4 regions of the Ensifer sp. ENS02 genome follow, and region 4 is predicted to be linked to each of the others. Evidence: predicted binding sites of a transcription regulator. Region 4 holds the regulator's gene; each other region holds the start of a gene.
What was found. Region 4 encodes PhoB, which activates phosphate uptake and scavenging genes when phosphate is short. Its sites were predicted from a motif close to TGTCATNNANCTGTCAT; they were not measured.
Positions count from the first base shown of each region.

Region 1: IB262_RS07495 (DUF47 domain-containing protein) is a predicted target of PhoB. The motif match lies at 2,446-2,462, and genes of this name have one in related genera.
Region 2: IB262_RS29235 (putative 2-aminoethylphosphonate ABC transporter substrate-binding protein) is a predicted target of PhoB. The motif match lies at 1,944-1,960, and genes of this name have one in related genera.
Region 3: IB262_RS17240 (NAD-glutamate dehydrogenase) is a predicted target of PhoB. The motif match lies at 2,587-2,603, and genes of this name have one in related genera.

Region 1 covers NZ_JACVAO010000003.1:50,969-55,681, forward strand. Annotated here, with positions in the region: gene IB262_RS07480 (GNAT family N-acetyltransferase) at 1-358, opposite strand, end outside; gene IB262_RS07485 (molybdopterin-synthase adenylyltransferase MoeB) at 369-1,130, opposite strand; gene recF (DNA replication/repair protein RecF) at 1,158-2,282, opposite strand; gene IB262_RS07495 (DUF47 domain-containing protein) at 2,486-3,130, shown strand; gene IB262_RS07500 (inorganic phosphate transporter) at 3,130-4,134, shown strand; gene IB262_RS07505 (serine hydrolase) at 4,184-4,713, opposite strand, start outside.
Region 2 covers NZ_JACVAO010000018.1:44,262-48,974, forward strand. Annotated here, with positions in the region: gene IB262_RS29230 (putative 2-aminoethylphosphonate ABC transporter ATP-binding protein) at 1-778, opposite strand, end outside; gene IB262_RS29235 (putative 2-aminoethylphosphonate ABC transporter substrate-binding protein) at 865-1,875, opposite strand; gene IB262_RS29240 (hypothetical protein) at 2,041-2,226, shown strand; gene phnY (phosphonoacetaldehyde dehydrogenase) at 2,250-3,704, opposite strand; gene phnA (phosphonoacetate hydrolase) at 3,715-4,713, opposite strand, start outside.
Region 3 covers NZ_JACVAO010000007.1:328,151-332,863, reverse strand. Annotated here, with positions in the region: gene IB262_RS17240 (NAD-glutamate dehydrogenase) at 1-2,361, opposite strand, end outside; gene pdxY (pyridoxal kinase PdxY) at 2,647-3,528, shown strand; gene IB262_RS17230 (carbonic anhydrase) at 3,658-4,311, shown strand; gene IB262_RS17225 (lytic transglycosylase domain-containing protein) at 4,391-4,713, opposite strand, start outside.
Region 4 covers NZ_JACVAO010000003.1:457,028-461,740, forward strand. Annotated here, with positions in the region: gene pstB (phosphate ABC transporter ATP-binding protein PstB) at 1-608, shown strand, start outside; gene phoU (phosphate signaling complex protein PhoU) at 659-1,372, shown strand; gene phoB (phosphate regulon transcriptional regulator PhoB) at 1,575-2,258, shown strand; gene IB262_RS09525 (GcrA family cell cycle regulator) at 2,328-2,849, opposite strand; gene IB262_RS09530 (aspartate aminotransferase family protein) at 3,271-4,470, shown strand; gene argF (ornithine carbamoyltransferase) at 4,575-4,713, shown strand, end outside.

The DNA of each region.
Region 1 (4,713 bases), 410 kb from region 4:
GTTCGATGCGGGTGAGGAGCCTCAGCGCCGGCAGCTTCAGCGCACGCGCCGTCGCCTCCGCTTCGGCGAGCAGCAGCCGACCGATACCCTTTCCTTGCGTCTCAGGCGCGACGGCAAGCTTGCCGATATAGAGACAATCGTCCTCCGGCTTGCAGAAGATGCAGCCGACGAGCCTTTCGCCGTCGCGGACGCCGAAGGCAATCTCGTCAACGATCTTCTGCCGGAGCAACTCGATGTTCAATGCATGCGCCGACGACGGCGGGTCGATCCGCCCGTCCATGTAGGAGAAGGCGCCAAGGATCAGCGCCAGCAGTTCCTCGTAGCGGTCGAATGCTTCGTCGATGCGAAAGATCTGCACCATGGTCGGCCTATGCTCTGCGGCGATAGCGGATGGTGTTGAACTGTGCCGTCAGTGCGTCATACATCAGCAGCCGTCCGACCAGCGGTTCGCCGAAGCCGGCGATCACCTTGATTGCCTCCATCGCCTGCAAGGTGCCGATGACGCCAGTCAGCGCGCCGACGATGCCGGCCTCCGCGCAGGAGGGCACGACACCGGCCGGCGGCGGCTCGGGAAAGAGATCGCGATAGGATGGGTTCGGCCGTCCATCGGCGCCGGCGCTGTAGGGCATCAGCACTGTCAGCGATCCGTCGAAGCGGCCGACGGCGCCGGTCACCAGCGGAATGCCGACCGCTGCCGCCGTATCGGCGGCGAGATAGCGCGTATCGAAATTGTCCGAGCCGTCGATCACCAGGTCATATTGCCGGAAAAGCGCCTCGGCATTGTCGGGGTTGAGCCTGAGCCTGTGTTCGTCGACGCCGACATGCGGGTTGAGGGCGGTGATCGCCTCGGCGGCCCGCTCGACCTTGGCGCGGTCGATGTCTTCAGTGCGGTGTATGATCTGCCGCTGCAGGTTGGAAAGCGCGACCGCATCGTCGTCGACGATGCCGATCCGGCCGATGCCGGCGGCGGCAAGATAGACGAGCACTGGAGCGCCGAGCCCGCCGGCCCCGATCACCAGCACACGGGCCGCCTTCAGCCTTTGTTGCCCGGCACCCCCGATCTCCGGCAGCACGATATGGCGGGCGTAGCGGGTGATCTCCGATTGGTCGAGCTTGTCCTCACCGGTCATGGCAAAATCCTCCTCGGTGACCTCTGCTTATCCCGTAACACTGCCGTGCGAAACCGTCAGAAAGCGGCCGCGTTCGCACAGCGCCTCGAACATCGCTTGGTCCGTCCCGGTCATGAAGGCCTGGCCGCCAAGGCCGTCGACGAGATCGAACAGAGCGGCGCGCCGGTTGACGTCGAGATGGGCGGCGATCTCGTCGAGCAGCAGGATCGGCGCGTGGCCGGTCATGTCGCCGACGAGGCGCGCATGCGCCAGCACCAGGCCGACGAGCAGCGCCTTCTGCTCCCCGGTCGAGCAGCGTGCTGCCTCCATGTCCTTCTCGCGGTGACGCACGAGCAGGTCGCTCCGGTGCGGCCCGTCGAGCGTGCGTCCCGCCGCGGCGTCGCGCGGACGCCCATCACGCAGCATCGTCAGATATTGTTCTTCCAGATCATAGGCCGGACGATGGCCCTCGTCGTCGAGAAAGCCCGACAACGCCAGGCGTGCCGACGGAAAGACGCTTTCATCGACAGTGCGCTCGACCAGCGCCGTCAACAGACCGAGCATTTCCTGCCGCGCCAGCGCCATGGAGACGCCGAGACCGGCCATTTCCTTTTCGATCGCCGTCAGCCAGGAAGGGTCCGGGCGGAATTCACCGAGCAGCCGGTTGCGGCTGCGCATCGCCCGGTCGAATTCGCTGGCGCGACGGCCATGCTCCGGATCGAGCGACAGCACAAGACGATCGAGGAAACGCCGCCGGTCGGCCGAAGGCCCGGTAAAGAGCCCATCCATCGATGGCGTCAGCCAGAGGACGCGCAGGTGATCGGTCAGTTCGTCGACGGTCGCTGCCGGTGTTCCATTCAGCCGCAGCCGCCGGGATTGCCCTTCCGTGACGCCGGCAGTCCCGGTGCCGATCTCGACGGTTCCCTCCATGCCCTCGACTTCCGCAAAGACCGAGAACCCGTCGCCGGCACCGACCCGGGTCACGTCCGCATAGGCTGCGCGCCTGAGGCCGCGGCCGGGCGAAAGGAAAGAGACGGCTTCCATGAGGTTGGTCTTGCCGGCGCCGTTCTCCCCCGTCAGCACCACATGGCGCTGATCGAGCTCAAGCGAGAGGGCCGCATAGTTGCGGAACTCCGTAAGCTTCAGGCGGTTGAGAAAGACCTTGTTTGGCATCGGCAGTCCGGATTCGACGTTGGGCGCAGCTAGGACGAAAGCGCCTGCCAAGGCAAGGCGAAATGGGGCGCGTCGCCATATCGTGCAAGATAGGCCGATATCGACAGGGGAAAGGCGACAAACCCCTTTGATTCGGTGCTTTTCATAAAGGACCTAGTGAAATATGACAGCCGCATGACAATCCACAGATGGATATACGTGTGATGCTGGCTTGGTTCCGCAAACTTCTTCCCCGCGAGGATCGCTTCTTCGACCTCTTCGCAAAACATTCGCGCACCGTCGTCGGTGCTGCCGATGCGCTCGACAAGGTTCTCGCTGGCGGCGGCGATCTGGAAAGACACTGCGACCGGATCGTCGCGCTCGAGGATGAGGCGGACCACATCACCGCCGAGGTGCTGCTGGCCGTGCGCCGGTCCTTTATCACGCCCTTCGACCGCGGCGACATCAAGGATCTGATCCAGTCGATGGATGATGCCATCGACATGATGCACAAGACCGTCAAGACGATCCGCCTTTACGAACAGAAGAGCTTCGATCCCGGCATGCGCGAAATGGGCACCACGGTCGTCAAGGCCGCGCACCTGATCGCCGAGGCCATTCCGCTGCTCGATAGGATCGGCGCCAATCACGACCGCCTGATCGCGATCGCCGAAGAGGTCACCCGCATCGAGGGCCGCTCCGACGAACTGCACGAACAGGGCCTCAAGGACCTGTTCCGCCGCCACGGCGCCAGCAACCCGATGGCCTACATCATCGGCAGCGAGATCTATGGCGAGCTCGAAAAGGTCGTCGACCGCTTCGAGGACGTCGCCAATGAAATCAGCGGCATCGTGATCGAGAACGTCTGATGGATGCGACGCTCGCCTTTCCGTTGCTCGTCGGGCTGATCGGCATCGCGCTGTTCTTCGACTTCCTGAACGGTCTGCACGACGCAGCCAACTCGATCGCGACGATCGTCTCGACACGGGTGCTCCGGCCGCAATATGCCGTCATGTGGGCGGCCTTCTTCAACTTCATCGCCTTCCTGTTCTTCGGCCTGCACGTAGCCGAGACGCTGGGCAAGGGCATCATCGATCCCGGCATCGTCACGCCGCTGGTGATCTTCTCGGCGCTGATCGGCGCGATCGTCTGGAACATCGTCACCTGGCTCTTCGGCATCCCGTCGAGTTCGTCGCACGCGCTGATCGGCGGCCTCGTCGGCGCCGGTCTTGCGAGCACCGGTTTCAGTTCGATCGTCTGGACCGGCCTTTTGAAGACCGTGGGCGCCATCTTCATGTCGCCGGCGATCGGCTTTTTCCTGGCGCTCATGCTGGTGCTGATCGTTTCGTGGATCTTCGTGCGCCAGACGCCCTTTGCCGTCGACCGCACCTTCCGCGTCATGCAGTTCGTCTCGGCCTCGCTCTATTCGCTCGGCCATGGCGGCAACGACGCGCAGAAGACCATGGGCATCATCGCGGTGCTGCTCTACTCGCAAGGCTATCTCGGCTCGGAGTTCTATGTGCCGTTCTGGGTGGTGATCACCTGCCAGGCGGCGATCGCGCTCGGCACGCTGTTCGGCGGTTGGCGCATCGTCCACACCATGGGCTCGAAGATTACCAGGCTCAATCCGATGCAGGGCTTCTGCGCCGAGACCGGCGGAGCGATCACGCTCTTTGCCGCCACCTGGCTCGGCATCCCGGTCTCGACGACGCACACCATCACCGGAGCGATCATCGGCGTTGGTGCTGCGCGTCGCGTTTCGGCCGTGCGCTGGGGGCTTGCCGGCAATATCGTCATTGCCTGGTTCATCACCATGCCCGCCGCAGCGGCGATTTCGGCGCTCGCCTACTTCACCATCGATCTGCTGTTCTGATCGATCTGGAAATCGTCTCCCGCCTTCATAAGCAGGCGGGAGACGCCCGTCATTTCGAGACCCGAGGCGCAGGGCTGCTCTGCCCACCCTGGTGCAAGGTCAGGCTTTCGGCTCGGTCGCCTTTGAGCGTGAAGCTGATCTGGGCATCGATGAGCTTCGTAAAGAAGCGGTGCTCGGCCTCCGGAAGGATTTCGAGCCGGTCCTGCCCGGTCGCCTGGGCAAACAGGCTATCGCCATCCCGAAAGATCGTGAGTTCGAAGTCGGGCGCCAGCCTGTAGGTGCCGACATAGACATCATAGCGCGCCGGGTCGATCACTATGGCCGTGCGCTTGACGATCGGCGGCGCAAGCGGCGCGTTGCGATTGAGCAGATGGCGGCCGATGTCGTCGACGCCGACGTCGGTCGACGCATTCGACAGGGCGACCACGCCGACACCCGTCGACGGACGGTAGCCGACGAAGGATCTGTAGCCGCCGGTTCCGCCATTGTGCCAGATGAACTGCTCGTCGCCCTTGCCGGAGACGACCCAGCCGAGCGCCTGCTGGTCGCGATCGCCGTTGCCGAGCGGTTGTCGGGTCG
Region 2 (4,713 bases), on a different contig from region 4:
CGATGAAGTCGGCGACGAACAGCGTTTCGGGATGACGGTAGATTTCGGTCGGCGAGCCGACCTGCTCGATGACGCCGTGGTTCATGACGACGATCCGGTCGGCCATGGCGAGGGCCTCCTCCTGGTCGTGCGTCACCATGACGGTCGTCACACCGAGCTTTCTCTGCAGCGCCTTGATCTCATGGCGAAGGTGCACGCGAACCTTGGCGTCGAGTGCCGACAGCGGCTCGTCGAGCAACAATAGCCCCGGCGAGATGGCGATGGCGCGGGCAAGCGCGATGCGCTGTTGCTGGCCACCGGAAAGCTGGGCCGGATACTTCTTGCCGTGCGCCGAAAGGCCGACCGTTTCCAAGAGTTCGGCGACCCGGGATGCGACCCCCGCCTTCGATCGGCCGGTGTTTTCCAGGCCAAAGGCGATGTTCTGCTCGATCGTCAGATTGGGAAAGAGCGCATAAGACTGGAAGACGATGCCATAGTCGCGGCGGGAAGCCGGCAGCGTCGAGATATTGCGGCCGTCTTGCAGGATGGTGCCTTGCGTCTGCAGGTCGAGACCGGCGATGGCTCGCAGCAACGTCGTCTTGCCGCAGCCGGACGGGCCGAGAAAACAGACGAACTCGCCCCTGGCAATCGACAGCGAAATGTCGCGAAGCGCGACGAAATCGCCATAGGTCTTCCAGAGATCCGAGATCTGCAAGTAGGGGGCCGGCTCCGCGGCCGCGTCATCGGCGAAGTGCTGACGGCTGGTGGGCGTCGGTTCGATCGACAGGGCATGCCTCATCTGCAAGCTCCGCTGGCTTGAGGGATTTTCTTTCCGAGAAATGCGATCGGGCGCAGCGCAAAGGCGCTGCGCCCAGCCGATCAGGCTCAGCTCTTCGGTTCAGACTTGGCGTCGTAACGCTTCTGCCATTCCTTGAGGATGTCAGAGCGGTTGTTTGCGGCCCACTCGAAGTCGTTGACGATCATCCGGGAAGCGATGTCGTCGGGCAGGTGCTCGACCTGCTTGGCGACGCCCGGATAGGCAACGACGGCATAGCCGGCATTGTACATTTCGTTCGCTTCCTTGGTGACCGACCAGTCGACGAGCGTCTTTGCGGCTTCGAGGTTTGCCGTGCCAGCGATGATTGCGGTTGCCTCGGCCTCCCAGCCCGAACCCTCGGCGGGGAAGATGATGTCGATCGGTGCACCGGCACTCTTGGCCTTGGCGCCCGGAAACTCGAAGGACACGCCGATGACGGCTTCACCGGCGCCTGCCATCTTGCACGGCTTGGAGCCGGAATGGGTGTAGGCGGAGATGTTCTCGTGGAGCTTGTCCATGTAGTCCCAGGCCTTCTCCTCGCCCCACATCTGCATCCAGCCGGAGACGTCGAGGAAACCGGTGCCCGAGGATGCCGGGTTCGGCATCACCACGTGGCCCTTGTATTCGGGGTTCGTCAGGTCTTTCCAACTCGTCGGCGGCTTGAGGCCGAGCTTTTCGCCCTCGACCGTGTTGTAGCAAAGAGCCGCGACATAGGCGTCCATGCCGACCCAGCTCGGCGGCGTGTCCTTGTCGACGAATTTCGGGTCGAGCGTCTCGACGCCCTTGGGCTGGTAAGGTTCCAGCATGCCTTCGGTCTTCAAGAGAAGCAGCGAGGTTGCAGCGAGCCCCCAGACGACATCGGCCTGCGGATTGTCCTTTTCTGCAAGCAGCTTGGCGGTCATGACGCCTGTGGAATCGCGCACCCAGTTGATCTTGATGTCCGGGTGGGCCTTTTCGAAGGTCGCCTTGTAGCGGTCGAGGTCGACGGCTTCGACGGCGGTGTAGACGGTGAGCTGCGTTTCAGCGGCAGCGATGGCAGGAAGCACAGCGGAAACGGCGCCGGCAAGCACAAAGAGCATGCGTCTGTTCATGATTGAAGTTCTCCTCTGAGGTCCTGGTAAAACCGGGGAAGCGCGGCGGACAATCTTGTCGTTGCCCTGTTGTGATCGGCTTCGGGAAACATTCTGCGCAGCGGTTTCCTGTAAGTAAAATTTATTATTCTTATCGATTAGAAGAAAAAAACTATGGATGTTCTGCCGCAGAACTGGGCATGGAAACCGCGCTTGACCAAGGCGGCGGCAGGTTTCGATACGATTTCGCACAATCTGCCGGATGAAGGAGCAGATCTAAGATTGCGCGTCGCGCAGAGCCCCGCGACGCTGCGGGAGCAAATAAAAAGGGAGCCGCCATGGCGGCTCCCAGAGGGGTGAATCAGCGGGGGAAACGCTTGAAATCACCATGGCAAGGAGAATGTCTTGACGTTGGTAAAGCTCTTCATCGCCTCGATGACGCCTTCCTTGTAGCCGTTGCCGGAATCCTTGATGCCGCCGAAGGGGCTCATCTCGATCCGGTAACCCGGCACTTCCCAGATGTTGACCGTGCCGACCTTCAGCCCGGCGATGTATTTCTGCATTCGCCGGAAGTCATTGGTGCAGACGCCGGAAGAAAGGCCGAAGGCGGTTGAGTTCGAGAGCGCGATCAGCGCGTCGTCATCATCGGGCGCGCGCACGATCGGTATGATCGGCGCGAAGGTTTCTTCCATCACCAGTTCGCTCGAATGCTTAACGCGGTCGACAACGATTGGCGGCAAGAGGGCGCCTTTACGGCCGGGATCGTAGAGGATCTCCGCCCCTTCTTCCGCTGCCCGGTGCACCCGCCGCTCGAAGACTTCCGCCGCCTTGGCATGGACGACCGTGCCAAGGTCCGTCGCCCGGTCCATCGGATCGCCGAACCTCAGCTTTTTCGCTCGCTCGAGCACCAGCGGCACGAAGCGGTCGGCAACGCTCTCCTGGCAGAGGATGCGTTTCACAGCGGTGCAACGCTGGCCGGAGTTCTTCGTCGCGCCGGCAACGGCCAGATCCGCGGCTCTTGCGAGATCGTCGTCCGACAGATCGTTGAGGATGATCAGCGGGTCGTTGCCGCCGAGCTCCAGGATCTGCCGCTTGTAGTGGGCGTGGGCCGCGATCAGCTTGCCGACTGGAACGCTGCCGGTAAAGGTGATGAGGTCGAAGTTCGGATTGGTGATCATCTCCATGCCAATATCGGCGGGCCAGCCGGTCACGACCGAGAGCATTTCCGGCGGCAGGCCGGCCTCATAGAGAATGTCGGCGAAGATAAGCGCCGTCATCGGCGTCAGTTCTGTCGGCTTGAGCACAACGCAATTGTTCGTCGCAACCGCCGGCGCGACCTTGTGTGCCACCATGTTGAGCGGATGGTTGAACGGCGTGATCGCCGAAATGGCGTTGAGCGGTTCGCGCGTGGTGAAGATCTTGCGCGCCTTGCCGTGTGGTGTGAGGTCGCAGGAGAAGATCTCGCCGTCGTCATGAATGCACATCTGGCCCGAGAGCGTCAGCACGTCGAAGGCGCGGCCGACCTCGTAGAGCGAGTCCTGCTTGGAGATCCCGAGCTCCAGCGTGATCAGATCAGAGATCTCCTCCTTGCGGGCAACGAGCAGGTCCGCAGCCTTGAGCAGGATGCGCTGACGCTCGTAACGCGTCAGCTTCGGCTGGTAGGCGGCCGCGATCTCGAAGGCCTTGCGCGCATGCTCGGCGCTGCCCGCAGGCACCGTGCCGATCACCGCATCGTTGAAAGGGTAGCGCACCTCGATGCGCCCTTCGGTATCGACTGTCTTGCCGGCGATCCGCATGGGCTCGTGGCGAATTGCAAATGCTGTTTCCACCTTGGTCATCGCTCCCTCCCTAGTGCGTTGTCTGGGCGGCTGCGACGAGCGCGTAGTAGAACGCATCGAAATTGCGCAACGACGCGGATGTCAGCAATTCGGGCAGTTTGCGGTTGGCGATGAAAGGCACCGCCTGTTCGGTCAGGCCGCCATGCGAGCGCAGCGGTTCGTTCAGCGCCGCCAGATCATGGCGATGTTCGCTGGTGCCGAGCGTCTTGTTTTCCGAGGAGATCAGCACGAGATCGCCGATCCGATCGTCGGGCAGCTCGAAGCGTACGCAGGCTTCCGGGCGGGAGAGCACGACGTCGATGCCTTCGATCGCCTGCAGCCGCTCGATGATCTCCTCCTTGTCCGCACTTTCGGGCAGATAGGCCGTGGCAAACGAGCCGAGCGCGCCGTGATGCACGACATAGGGGTCGGTGATCGGCAGGATGACGCGCGCGGCGTCCTTGCCGAGCCATTGGTCGAGCAGGTCCTGCACGTAGATGACATCCGGCGAACCGTCCGCCTTGTGCTTCGGCTTCATACCGTGGTCGGCCGTGACGATGATGGCCGCGCCGAGCGCGTCGAGTTCGGTCAGATACTTGTCGAACATCTCATAGAAGGCGTTCGCCTGGGGTACGCCCGGCGCATATTTGTGCTGCACATAGTCGGTGGTCGTCAGGTACATGACATCCGGCCGAAATTCCTTGAGCAGCTTGACGCCGGCGGCAAAGACGAATTCGGAGAGATCGGCCGAATAGACTTCCGGTACAGCGCGACCGAGCCAGGCCGAGGCATTGTCGAGGCCGTTTTCCGCCTCGGTCGTCTTGTCCGCCTTTTCAGACGAGAAGCAGATGGCCCTGCCCTCGTCATACTTCAGCCCGTGGCCGAGCAGCGCCCTGAGCTTGTCCTTCGCCGTCACCACGGCGACCTTCGCACCCGCATCGTAGAATGCCTTGAAGATGGTCGGGGCGCGCAGGAAGCGTGGATCGTTCATCATCACTTCGTTACCCGTCTGCGGTTCGTAGAGATAGTT
Region 3 (4,713 bases), on a different contig from region 4:
CTCGGTGCCGTAGACGAAGATTTCGCGGAACGGATGCGGTTCCGGCAGACCGTCGAGCTGCTTCGGGTCCAGCTTGAAGGCGAGCACCGCGCGCGGCTTGCCGTCGGCGTCATGCTGGAAGTAGTTGGTCCGGAGCGTCGCTTCGATCGCGTTGACGTAGCGTCGCAGAATCCGGTCCTCGTCGAGGCTCGGAACGGCCGAGAGCGCGTCCTCGATCGCCGACAGCAGCGCGTTGCACTTCTTGGCGCGCGGCTTTTCCTCGAGCTTCGGATCCATGCGGGTCACGAACAGCTTGAAGATATCGGCGGCAATCGCCGGATACTTGTTCAGCGTGTCGGCGATATAGCCCTGAGAGTAGGTGATGCCGGCCTGTCGCAGATAGCGGGCATAGGCGCGCAGCACCGTCACTTCGCGGGCGTTGAGGCCCGCAAGCAGGATCAGCCGGTTGAAGTTGTCGTCCTCGATCGCGCCGTTCCAGGCGGCCAGGAACGCCTCTTCCAGCGCCGGGCCGGATTTTTCGAGATTCAGCGCAAGGCCATCGCGATGGATCAGCTCCATGTCGTGCAGCACGACCTTGCGCTTCTCTTCGCCATGGGCATTGACGCCGATGTCGTAGGTCTGTTCGCTGATGACCCGGAAGCCGAGGTTTTCAAGCAAAGGTACGCGGCGCGACAGCGACACGGGTTCGCTGGCGTGGAAGATCTTGAGCTCGGCGGTGTCCGGCCGCGAGACGGCGCGCGGATAGTGGTAGAACTCGATGCGGATCGGATCCGGGCCCTTGCAGGCGGCGATGTCGGCCAGATCGGCATAGGCTTCAGCCGGCGTGAAGAACGACTGGTAGGCATTGTCGACATCGAGCTCGATGCCGTCCTTGCGGGCAAGCAGGTCGAACCGGTCGATCCAGCGGGTGACGATGCCGCGAACGGCTTCTTCGAGCTTGGCCTGCGGAATGCGCGGCGTCTTGCCGGCGGAGCGGCCGATGATGAAGTGGACGCGGGCAAGGCCCCCTTCCGGGAAGGCCGGGTAGTAGGCGGAGACGCGACCGTCATAGACCGTCTTCAGGTAGTCGCCGATCTTTTCGCGCACATCCGAATCGTACTGTTCGCGCGGCACGAAGACGATCACCGAGACGAAGCGGTCGAAATGGTCGATGCGTGGCAGCACGCGGATGCGCGGCCGGTCGCCGAGTTCGTTGATCTGTTCGCAGAAAGCGGCGAGCAGGCCGACATCGATCTGGAAGAGATCGTCGCGCGGATAGGATTCGAGCGTGTTGTCGAGCATCTTGCCGGAATGGCTCTGCGGATCGTAGCCGAAGTGATCGACGATCTTTTCGATCTTGTGGCGCAGCAGCGGGATCTCGGCCGCCTGGCGGGTATAGGCCGAGGAGGTGAAGAGGCCGACGATGCGCAGTTCTCCGGCGACATTGCCGTCGGCGTCGAAGCGCTTGACACCGATATAATCCATATAGGCGCGGCGATGGACGACCGATTTGACGTTGGCCTTGGTGACGATCAGGAAATCCGGGCTTTCGAGGAAGGCGAGAATTTCAGGCGTAGTCAGCACCGCGTCCTTGCCCTGGCGCAGCACGCGCACATCGGGATTGGAGAGCATGCCGAGGCCCCTGCCCTTGCCGCGCTCGACCATCGCCTTTCCGCCCTTGCCGGAATAGGTGTATTCGCGCATGCCGAGGAAGGTGAAGTTGTTGTCACGCAGCCAGCGGAGGAAGGCGAGCGCCTCGTCGCGGTCGCTCTTCTTGCGCGAGGCATTATAAGCCTCCAGCTCCTGCATCGCATGATCGAGCAGCGCGGTCATCGCTGGCCAGTCGTGCACAGCCTGGTGCACCTGCTCCAGCACGTCGCGAATGCGGTTGCTGAGCTGTTCGGCCTCGACCGGCGCGAGCTTCGTCAGATGGATCTGGATATGGCTGACGCGGTGCGACGGATCGCTTTCCTCTTCGGGATCGAAGAGCTTTGCCGGCTTGCCCGGTTCCTTGACCAGGATGGGATGGATCGCGAGGTGAATGTCACGGTGGGTGCTGGTGATTTCCCCCATGACCGAATCATAGAGGAACGGCATGTTGCGTTCGGTGACCGCGATGATCGACACCTCGGTGCCGCCAGGTGCTACACCGGCGACGGTTTCGACGGAAACCTGCGGCTTGCCGCCATCCCAGCGGGCGAGTTCCTGATAGGCATGGGCGGCTGTCAGCGCCAGCATGTCCGCCGAATAGAGATCGAGGTCATCGTTGCTGGCCCCACCGAAGAGGATCTCCGGCGCCAGCGCCTCGACGCCCAGTTTGATGGCGGCCGCCTTCGCTGCGTCGATGTGTCTGTCCCGCTTCGGATTGTATTTCACGCCCATGAAGTCTCTCCCATTCATGATAGGCCAAACCCTATCAGAACCATGGCTAATGGCGACCGCTTTTTACGCTGATTTCGGCAAAATCGAGCCCAAAATCGGAGAATTTCACGTGAAAACAGCTTAAATCCATTTAAATCGAAGGTAATTTCGCGAAAATTGCTCGAAAATCGAAGAAAAAGCACGAAAACGCCAGAGGCTTCTCCGGAGCCTATCTGCCATCGGCTGTTGACAGGGGGGTGACAGTCGGGTGAACAGAGTTTCGAGATCGTAGGATTGGACTGGTCGATGCCCGAAATGCCTTCCCTGCCCGGCGCCGTCATCGTCATCTCGAGCCATGTCGTGCGCGGCAAGGTGGGCAACAGGGCCGTGGTCTTCGCGCTTGAAACTTTGGGGCATCCAGTCTGGGCCCTGCCGACCGTCATCCTCCCCTGGCATCCGGGCCACGGCCGCTCGACGCGGGTCACCATTTCCGATCAGGATTTCGGGTCGGTGGCCGATGACCTCATTGCAGCACCCTGGGCCGGAGAGGTGCGTGCCGTGCTTTCGGGCTACCTCGGCTCGGCCGGACAGGCCGAAAGCGTGGCCCGGCTGGTGACGGCGCTGAAGGAGCGCAATCCCAAACTGATCTACGCCTGCGACCCCGTGATCGGCGATGCTGGCGGTCTCTATGTGCCGGAAGTCACGGCGGTTGCCATTCGCGACCGGTTGCTGCCGCTTGCAAATCTCGCGACCCCGAACCGTTACGAGCTTGCCTGGCTTGCCGGGGCGACGTTGGAGACGAACACGGCGATCCTTGACGCAGCGCTCGGCCTCGGTCCGGCCCACGTCTTGGTGACGTCTGCCGTGCCGATGATGAGCGGCGGGACCGGTAATCTCTTTCTCTCGGGCAACCACGCCCTGCTTGCCGAACATCGTTTGGTCGAAAACCCGCCGAATGGTACGGGCGACCTGTTGGCGGCGGTGTTTCTCGCCCGGATCCTTGAAGGACTTTCAGAGGAACGTGCCTTGCAGATGGCGACTGCGAGCGTATTTGAGATCATCGCGCGGAGCGTCAAGCGCGGCGCGGATGAACTGACCATCGAGCAGGACGCGTCGAGCCTATCGACGCCAATGGCGATGGTGCAGATGCGCCGACTGGTTCATCCGAATCAGATGCGGCGCAAGTGAAGAAGCTGTTCACGGACCGCCACCCCTATGGCATCGTGGATTGAATTTTAGATCGCGATCATTTTCATGACGGAGGCGCAGGTGGGCGAAAGCCGGCCATGCCGCCTTGAAGCACGAGCGGAGCAATCGATGGACAAGCAGCAGCAGCGTTTTCCGGACTATCTTCTGAACGGCTACCACAACTTCATGAACGGTCGCTTCAGCGAGCAGCAGAAACGCTATAAGGCGCTGGCGGAAACCGGTCAAAAGCCGAAGACGATGGTGATTGCCTGTTGCGACTCGCGTGCTGCGCCGGAAACGATCTTCGACAGCGGCCCGGGCGAACTCTTCGTCGTGCGCAACGTCGCCAATCTCATGCCGCCCTACGAGCCGGATGGTCACTACCACTCCACTTCGGCGGCCCTCGAGTTCGCCGTGCAGTCGCTGCGCGTCAGCGACATCGTCGTCATGGGCCATGGCCGCTGTGGTGGTATCAAAGCGGCACTCGATCCCGATGCGGAGCCTCTGTCACCGGGCGATTTCATCGGTCGCTGGATGCATCTGCTGAGGCCCGCGGCTGAGCAGATCCAGAGCAACGACGTGATGACGCAGGCGGAGCGCCAGCGTGCGCTCGAGCGAGTTTCGATCCGCAACTCGCTTGCCAATCTGCGCACTTTCCCGTGCGTCCAGATCCTCGAGGCCAAGGGCAAGCTCCACCTGCACGGCGCCTGGTTCGACATCTCGACCGGCGAACTCTGGGTGATGGACCCGGTGACGGGTGATTTTTCCCGCCCGGGAATGTAATCGGTCAGCAAAAAAAGGCCCGGCTCTTTCGAACCGGGCCTTTTGTCTCGTTGGTTATGCGTTCCGAAGGACGAAAATCCTAGAGACCGTCGATCTCGGCGCCGATGATGGCGATCGCCTGCTGGTAGACGCTTGCGGCGTTCCAGCCCTGGATCGCAGCGAAGTTCGCCTGGCCCTGCTGATAGCCGGCGCCCGGCTGCCAGCCATGGCCGCGCAGGAAATTGGCGGTGGATGCCAGCGCGTCGGCCTTGGAGCGAACCATGTCGACATGGCCGTTGCCATCGCCGTCGACGCCGTATTTCAGGACGTTGGCGGGCAGGAACTGGGTCTGGCCGATTTCGCCGTGGGCGGCGCCACGCGCATCCGGGCTCAGATCGCCGCGCTGCACGAGCTGCAGGGCCG
Region 4 (4,713 bases):
ACCGCATGAACGACACGATCGAGAACTGCCGCGTCACCGGCAAGATCACGCTCGACGAGGACGACATCTACGACCCGACGATCGACGTCGTCGAGCTTCGCGCCCGCGTCGGCATGGTCTTCCAGAAGCCGAACCCGTTCCCGAAGTCGATCTACGACAACGTCGCCTACGGTCCGCGGATTCACGGACTTGCGCGCACCAAGGCCGACTTTGACGAAGTGGTCGAGACCAGCCTGCAGAAGGCCGGTCTGTGGAACGAGGTAAAGGACCGTCTGCAGGAGCCCGGCACCGGCCTTTCCGGTGGTCAGCAGCAGCGCCTCTGCATCGCACGCGCCGTCGCCGTGAGCCCGGAAGTCATCCTCATGGACGAGCCGTGCTCGGCTCTCGATCCGATCGCGACGGCCAAGGTCGAAGAGCTCATCCACGAGCTGCGCACGAACTTCACGATCGTCATCGTGACCCACTCGATGCAGCAGGCCGCCCGCGTTTCGCAGCGCACCGCCATGTTCCACCTCGGCAATCTCGTCGAGGAGAACGACACCGACAAGATGTTCACCAATCCGGATGACCAGCGCACCCAGGATTACATCATGGGCCGCTTCGGCTGAGGCCGCATAAGGCTGCAACAGTAACTGCAAAGCGCCCGTAAGGATCGACGATCATGTCCATGCATATCATGTCCGCCTATGACGAAGAACTGAAGTACCTGACGCGCCGCATCTCGGAGATGGGCGGCCTCGCCGAACAGATGGTCGCCGAGTCCGTTCGCGCGCTGGTCAACTCCGACCTGGCTCTCGCACAGAAGGTGATCTCGGACGACACCGTCCTCGACGACGCCGAGCGCCAGATCGGTGAGAAGGCGATCGTCACGATCGCCAAGCGTCAGCCGGTCGCCGCCGACCTGCGTGAGATCATGGGGTCGATCCGCATCGCCTCCGATCTGGAGCGCGTCGGCGACCTCGGCAAGAACACCGCCAAGCGCGTGATCGCGGTCGCCGGCTCCGGCATTCCGCGCAAGCTCGCCCGTGGCCTCGAGCATCTGGCAGAGCTCGCTCTCGTCCAGCTCAAGGAAGTGCTCGACGTCTACGCCTCGCGCTCGCCGGAAAAGGCCAACAGCATCCGCGAGCGTGACGAGGAGATCGACGCGATCTACACCTCGCTGTTCCGCGAGCTCTTGACCTACATGATGGAAGATCCGCGCAACATCACGCCCTGCACGCATCTTCTGTTCTGCGCCAAGAACATCGAGCGCATCGGCGACCACGCGACCAATATCGCTGAGACGATCTATTACATGGCGACGGGTGCTCAGCCGGAAGGCGAGCGTCCGAAGGATGACACCACGTCGACGCTGGGCTCGGTCAACGACTGAGCGCCAAGCGCGCCGTAAGCATGCATGCCCCTTGAAATCTGATCCGGTCGCGGCTTCGGTCGCGGCCCCGAATTCCTGTATCTGAAGCATGCGGTTTTCGCCCCGCCTTTGAAAACGGCGGATGTGCTCCAGATTTAGAGTGTCTGAGCGCCGGCCGGGCCGATGAGCCCAAAGGCCGCCCGCGGTAAGGAGACGTTACCTGATGTTGCCAAAAATCGCCGTAGTCGAAGACGAAGAGGCGCTGAGCGTTCTGCTGCGTTACAATCTGGAAGCCGAGGGCTTCGACGTCGATACGATCCTGCGGGGCGACGAGGCGGAGATCCGGCTTCAGGAGCGGCTGCCCGACCTGCTTATCCTCGACTGGATGCTGCCCGGTGTTTCCGGCATTGAACTTTGCCGTCGGCTGCGCCAGCGTCCGGAGACCGAACGTCTGCCGATCATCATGCTGACGGCGCGAGGCGAGGAAAGCGAGCGCGTCCGGGGTCTGGCGACGGGTGCCGACGACTACGTGGTCAAGCCCTTCTCGACGCCGGAGCTGATGGCGCGCGTCAAGGCGATGCTGCGCCGGGCAAAGCCCGAGGTGCTCTCGACGCTGCTTCGCTGCGGCGACATCGAACTCGACCGCGAGACCCACCGCGTTCATCGCCGCAGCCGCGAAGTGCGCCTCGGCCCGACCGAGTTCCGTCTTCTGGAGTTCCTCATGTCCTCGCCGGGCCGCGTCTTCTCTCGCTCGCAGCTTCTGGATGGCGTCTGGGGGCATGACATCTATGTCGACGAGCGCACCGTCGACGTGCATGTCGGTCGTCTGCGCAAGGCTCTGAACTTCTCGAACATGCCCGACGTCATCCGCACCGTTCGCGGCGCCGGCTATTCGCTCGAAAGCTGAGCGGTCTGAAAGTCGCCAACAAAAAAAGGGGCCGATCGGCCCCTTCCTTTATCAATGCGGTCCAGCTTCTTAGCGAGCCCTGCGGCGCTCCCCCGACGGCTGGTAGGCCAGCCGAGCATGGAAGGTGCAGTAAGGCGAGGCTTCCGGGGAATCGTTGCCGCAGAAGTGAAACTCTTCCTTCAGCGGGTCGCCGATCGGCCACTTGCAGGTGCGCTCGGTGAGCTGGGTCAGCTCGAGGCGGCGCGACATCGGCACGACAACGTCGGTGCGGGTGCTGAAATCCTGCTCGGCAACGAGATCGACTTCGATTTCTTCCTTGAGAACGACAGCGCCGGCCGCGCGTGCAACCGGGCGGGTCGAAACGCGCGAAGCGTAGTTCGGTGCGCGCGGTGCCGAAGTCGGGCGCTTCGGACGGGCTGCCGTCGTGGTGCTGCCGCCGGCCTTGGCGCGACCTGGCAGGCTCAGGCGGTGAACCTTGCCGATGACAGCGTTACGGCTGACGCCGCCGAGCTGTGCCGCGATCTGGCTTGCGCTCAGGCCCTCGGACCAAAGCTTCTTCAGTTTCTCCACCCGCTCGTCAGTCCAGTTCATTTCTGCACTCTCCGTTCTCAGCGTTGGGGATGGCAGAATCCCTCACCGCACCCCGGCTAAACCCCGGGGTTGCAAACGCGATAACTCTTTTGGTGACTAGGTCCGCCGCATGCGTCTAGTAATTGAATGTTAACGTACTGACCGCTGGACTCTGTGGCAAGAGTCCCGGGAATCAGGCCGAATCGATTTCGTAGTTTTCCCCAACTTGCTTGGCCAGCGTTGCATTTTTGCAAGCCCTCCCGGACGATTTTTCTGCTGCCAGGAATCGACCCTTCATGTTGCGCTGCAAGGCTTGGTTTTGTTGACATTGCAGCGCGAAATGGGAATAGTGCCTGCGCCGCCGAAAGGCGGCATTTTTGATTTTTATCGGCCCGCGTGAGGCGCGGGATCGATGTCGATCTGGAGTGAAGGAGAGCCTCGCATGACTGCAACCACGCCGCTTTACGATACCTACATGCGCGCGCCGTTGCGTTTCGAGCGAGGAGAGGGCGCCTGGCTGATCGCTGAAGACGGCACGCGTTATCTCGATTTCGGTGCCGGCGTTGCCGTGAACTCGCTCGGCCACGCGCACCCGCACCTGGTCGAAGCGCTGAAGGCGCAGGCCGACAAGGTCTGGCACCTGTCCAACCTTTATGAAATTGCGGGCCAGGAAAGCCTCGGCCGCCGGCTGACGGCGGTGACCTTTGCCGACAAGGTCTTCTTCACCAATTCGGGCGCGGAAGCGCTGGAATGCGCCATCAAGACGGCACGGCGTTACCACTTCTCCAAGGGCCACCCGGAGAAGTTCCACGTCATCACCTTCGAAGGCGCCTTCCACGGCCGCACGATCGCGACGATCGCCGCCGGTGGTCAGCAGAAATACATCGAAGGTTTCGGGCCGAAGGCGCCGGGCTTCTACCAGGTTCCGTTCGGCGACATCGCCGCGGTCAAGAATGCGATTACCGAGGAAACCGCAGCGATCCTGATCGAGCCGATCCAGGGCGAGGGCGGCATCCGTCCGGCGACCAAGGAGTTCATGCAGGAACTGCGCGCGCTCTGCGACGAGTTCGGCCTGCTCTTGATCCTCGATGAGGTCCAGACCGGCGTCGGCCGCACCGGCAAGCTGTTTGCCCATGAATGGGCGGATATCCGTCCGGATATCATGGCGGTCGCCAAGGGTATCGGCGGTGGCTTCCCGTTCGGCGCCTGCCTCGCGACTGAGGAAGCCGCATCTGGTATGGTGGCGGGCACGCATGGCTCCACATATGGCGGCAACCCACTGGCCATGGCCGTCGGCAACGCCGTGCTCGACGTCGTTCTGGCCGACGGATTCCTGACGCATGTGCGCGATGTCGCGCTGGTCTTCCGCCAGGGCCTTGCGTCGCTCAAGGACCGTTTCCCTGATGTCATCGAGGACATCCGCGGCGACGGTTTGATGCTGGGCATCAAGGTGAAGGGCCCTTCGGCCGATCTGCTGAAGGAAATCCGCGCCGAAAAGCTCCTGGCCGTGCCGGCGGGCGAAAATGTCCTGCGTCTGCTGCCGCCGCTGACCGTGACGGCGGAAGAGGCGCGCGAGGGGCTCGCACGTATCGAACGCGCCGCCGAGGCGGTTCGCAAGGCAAGCGGCAACGCCGCGGCCTGAAGGTAGCGACCCAGGGCCGACTAAGGCGTTAGAATGACCTCCGTGCGGGCACGTCGATAGCGTGCCGCACCAGGGACCGATTTTTCAGACAGGAACCGAGTACGATGGCAGGCACCAGACATTTTCTCGATCTTTCGGCCATGACGGCCGCCGACCTCCGGACGATCATCGACGATGCGCGCGTCCGAAAGGCGGCGACCAAGGCCGGAACTGCCGAGAAGCCGCTCGCCGGCAAGATGCTGG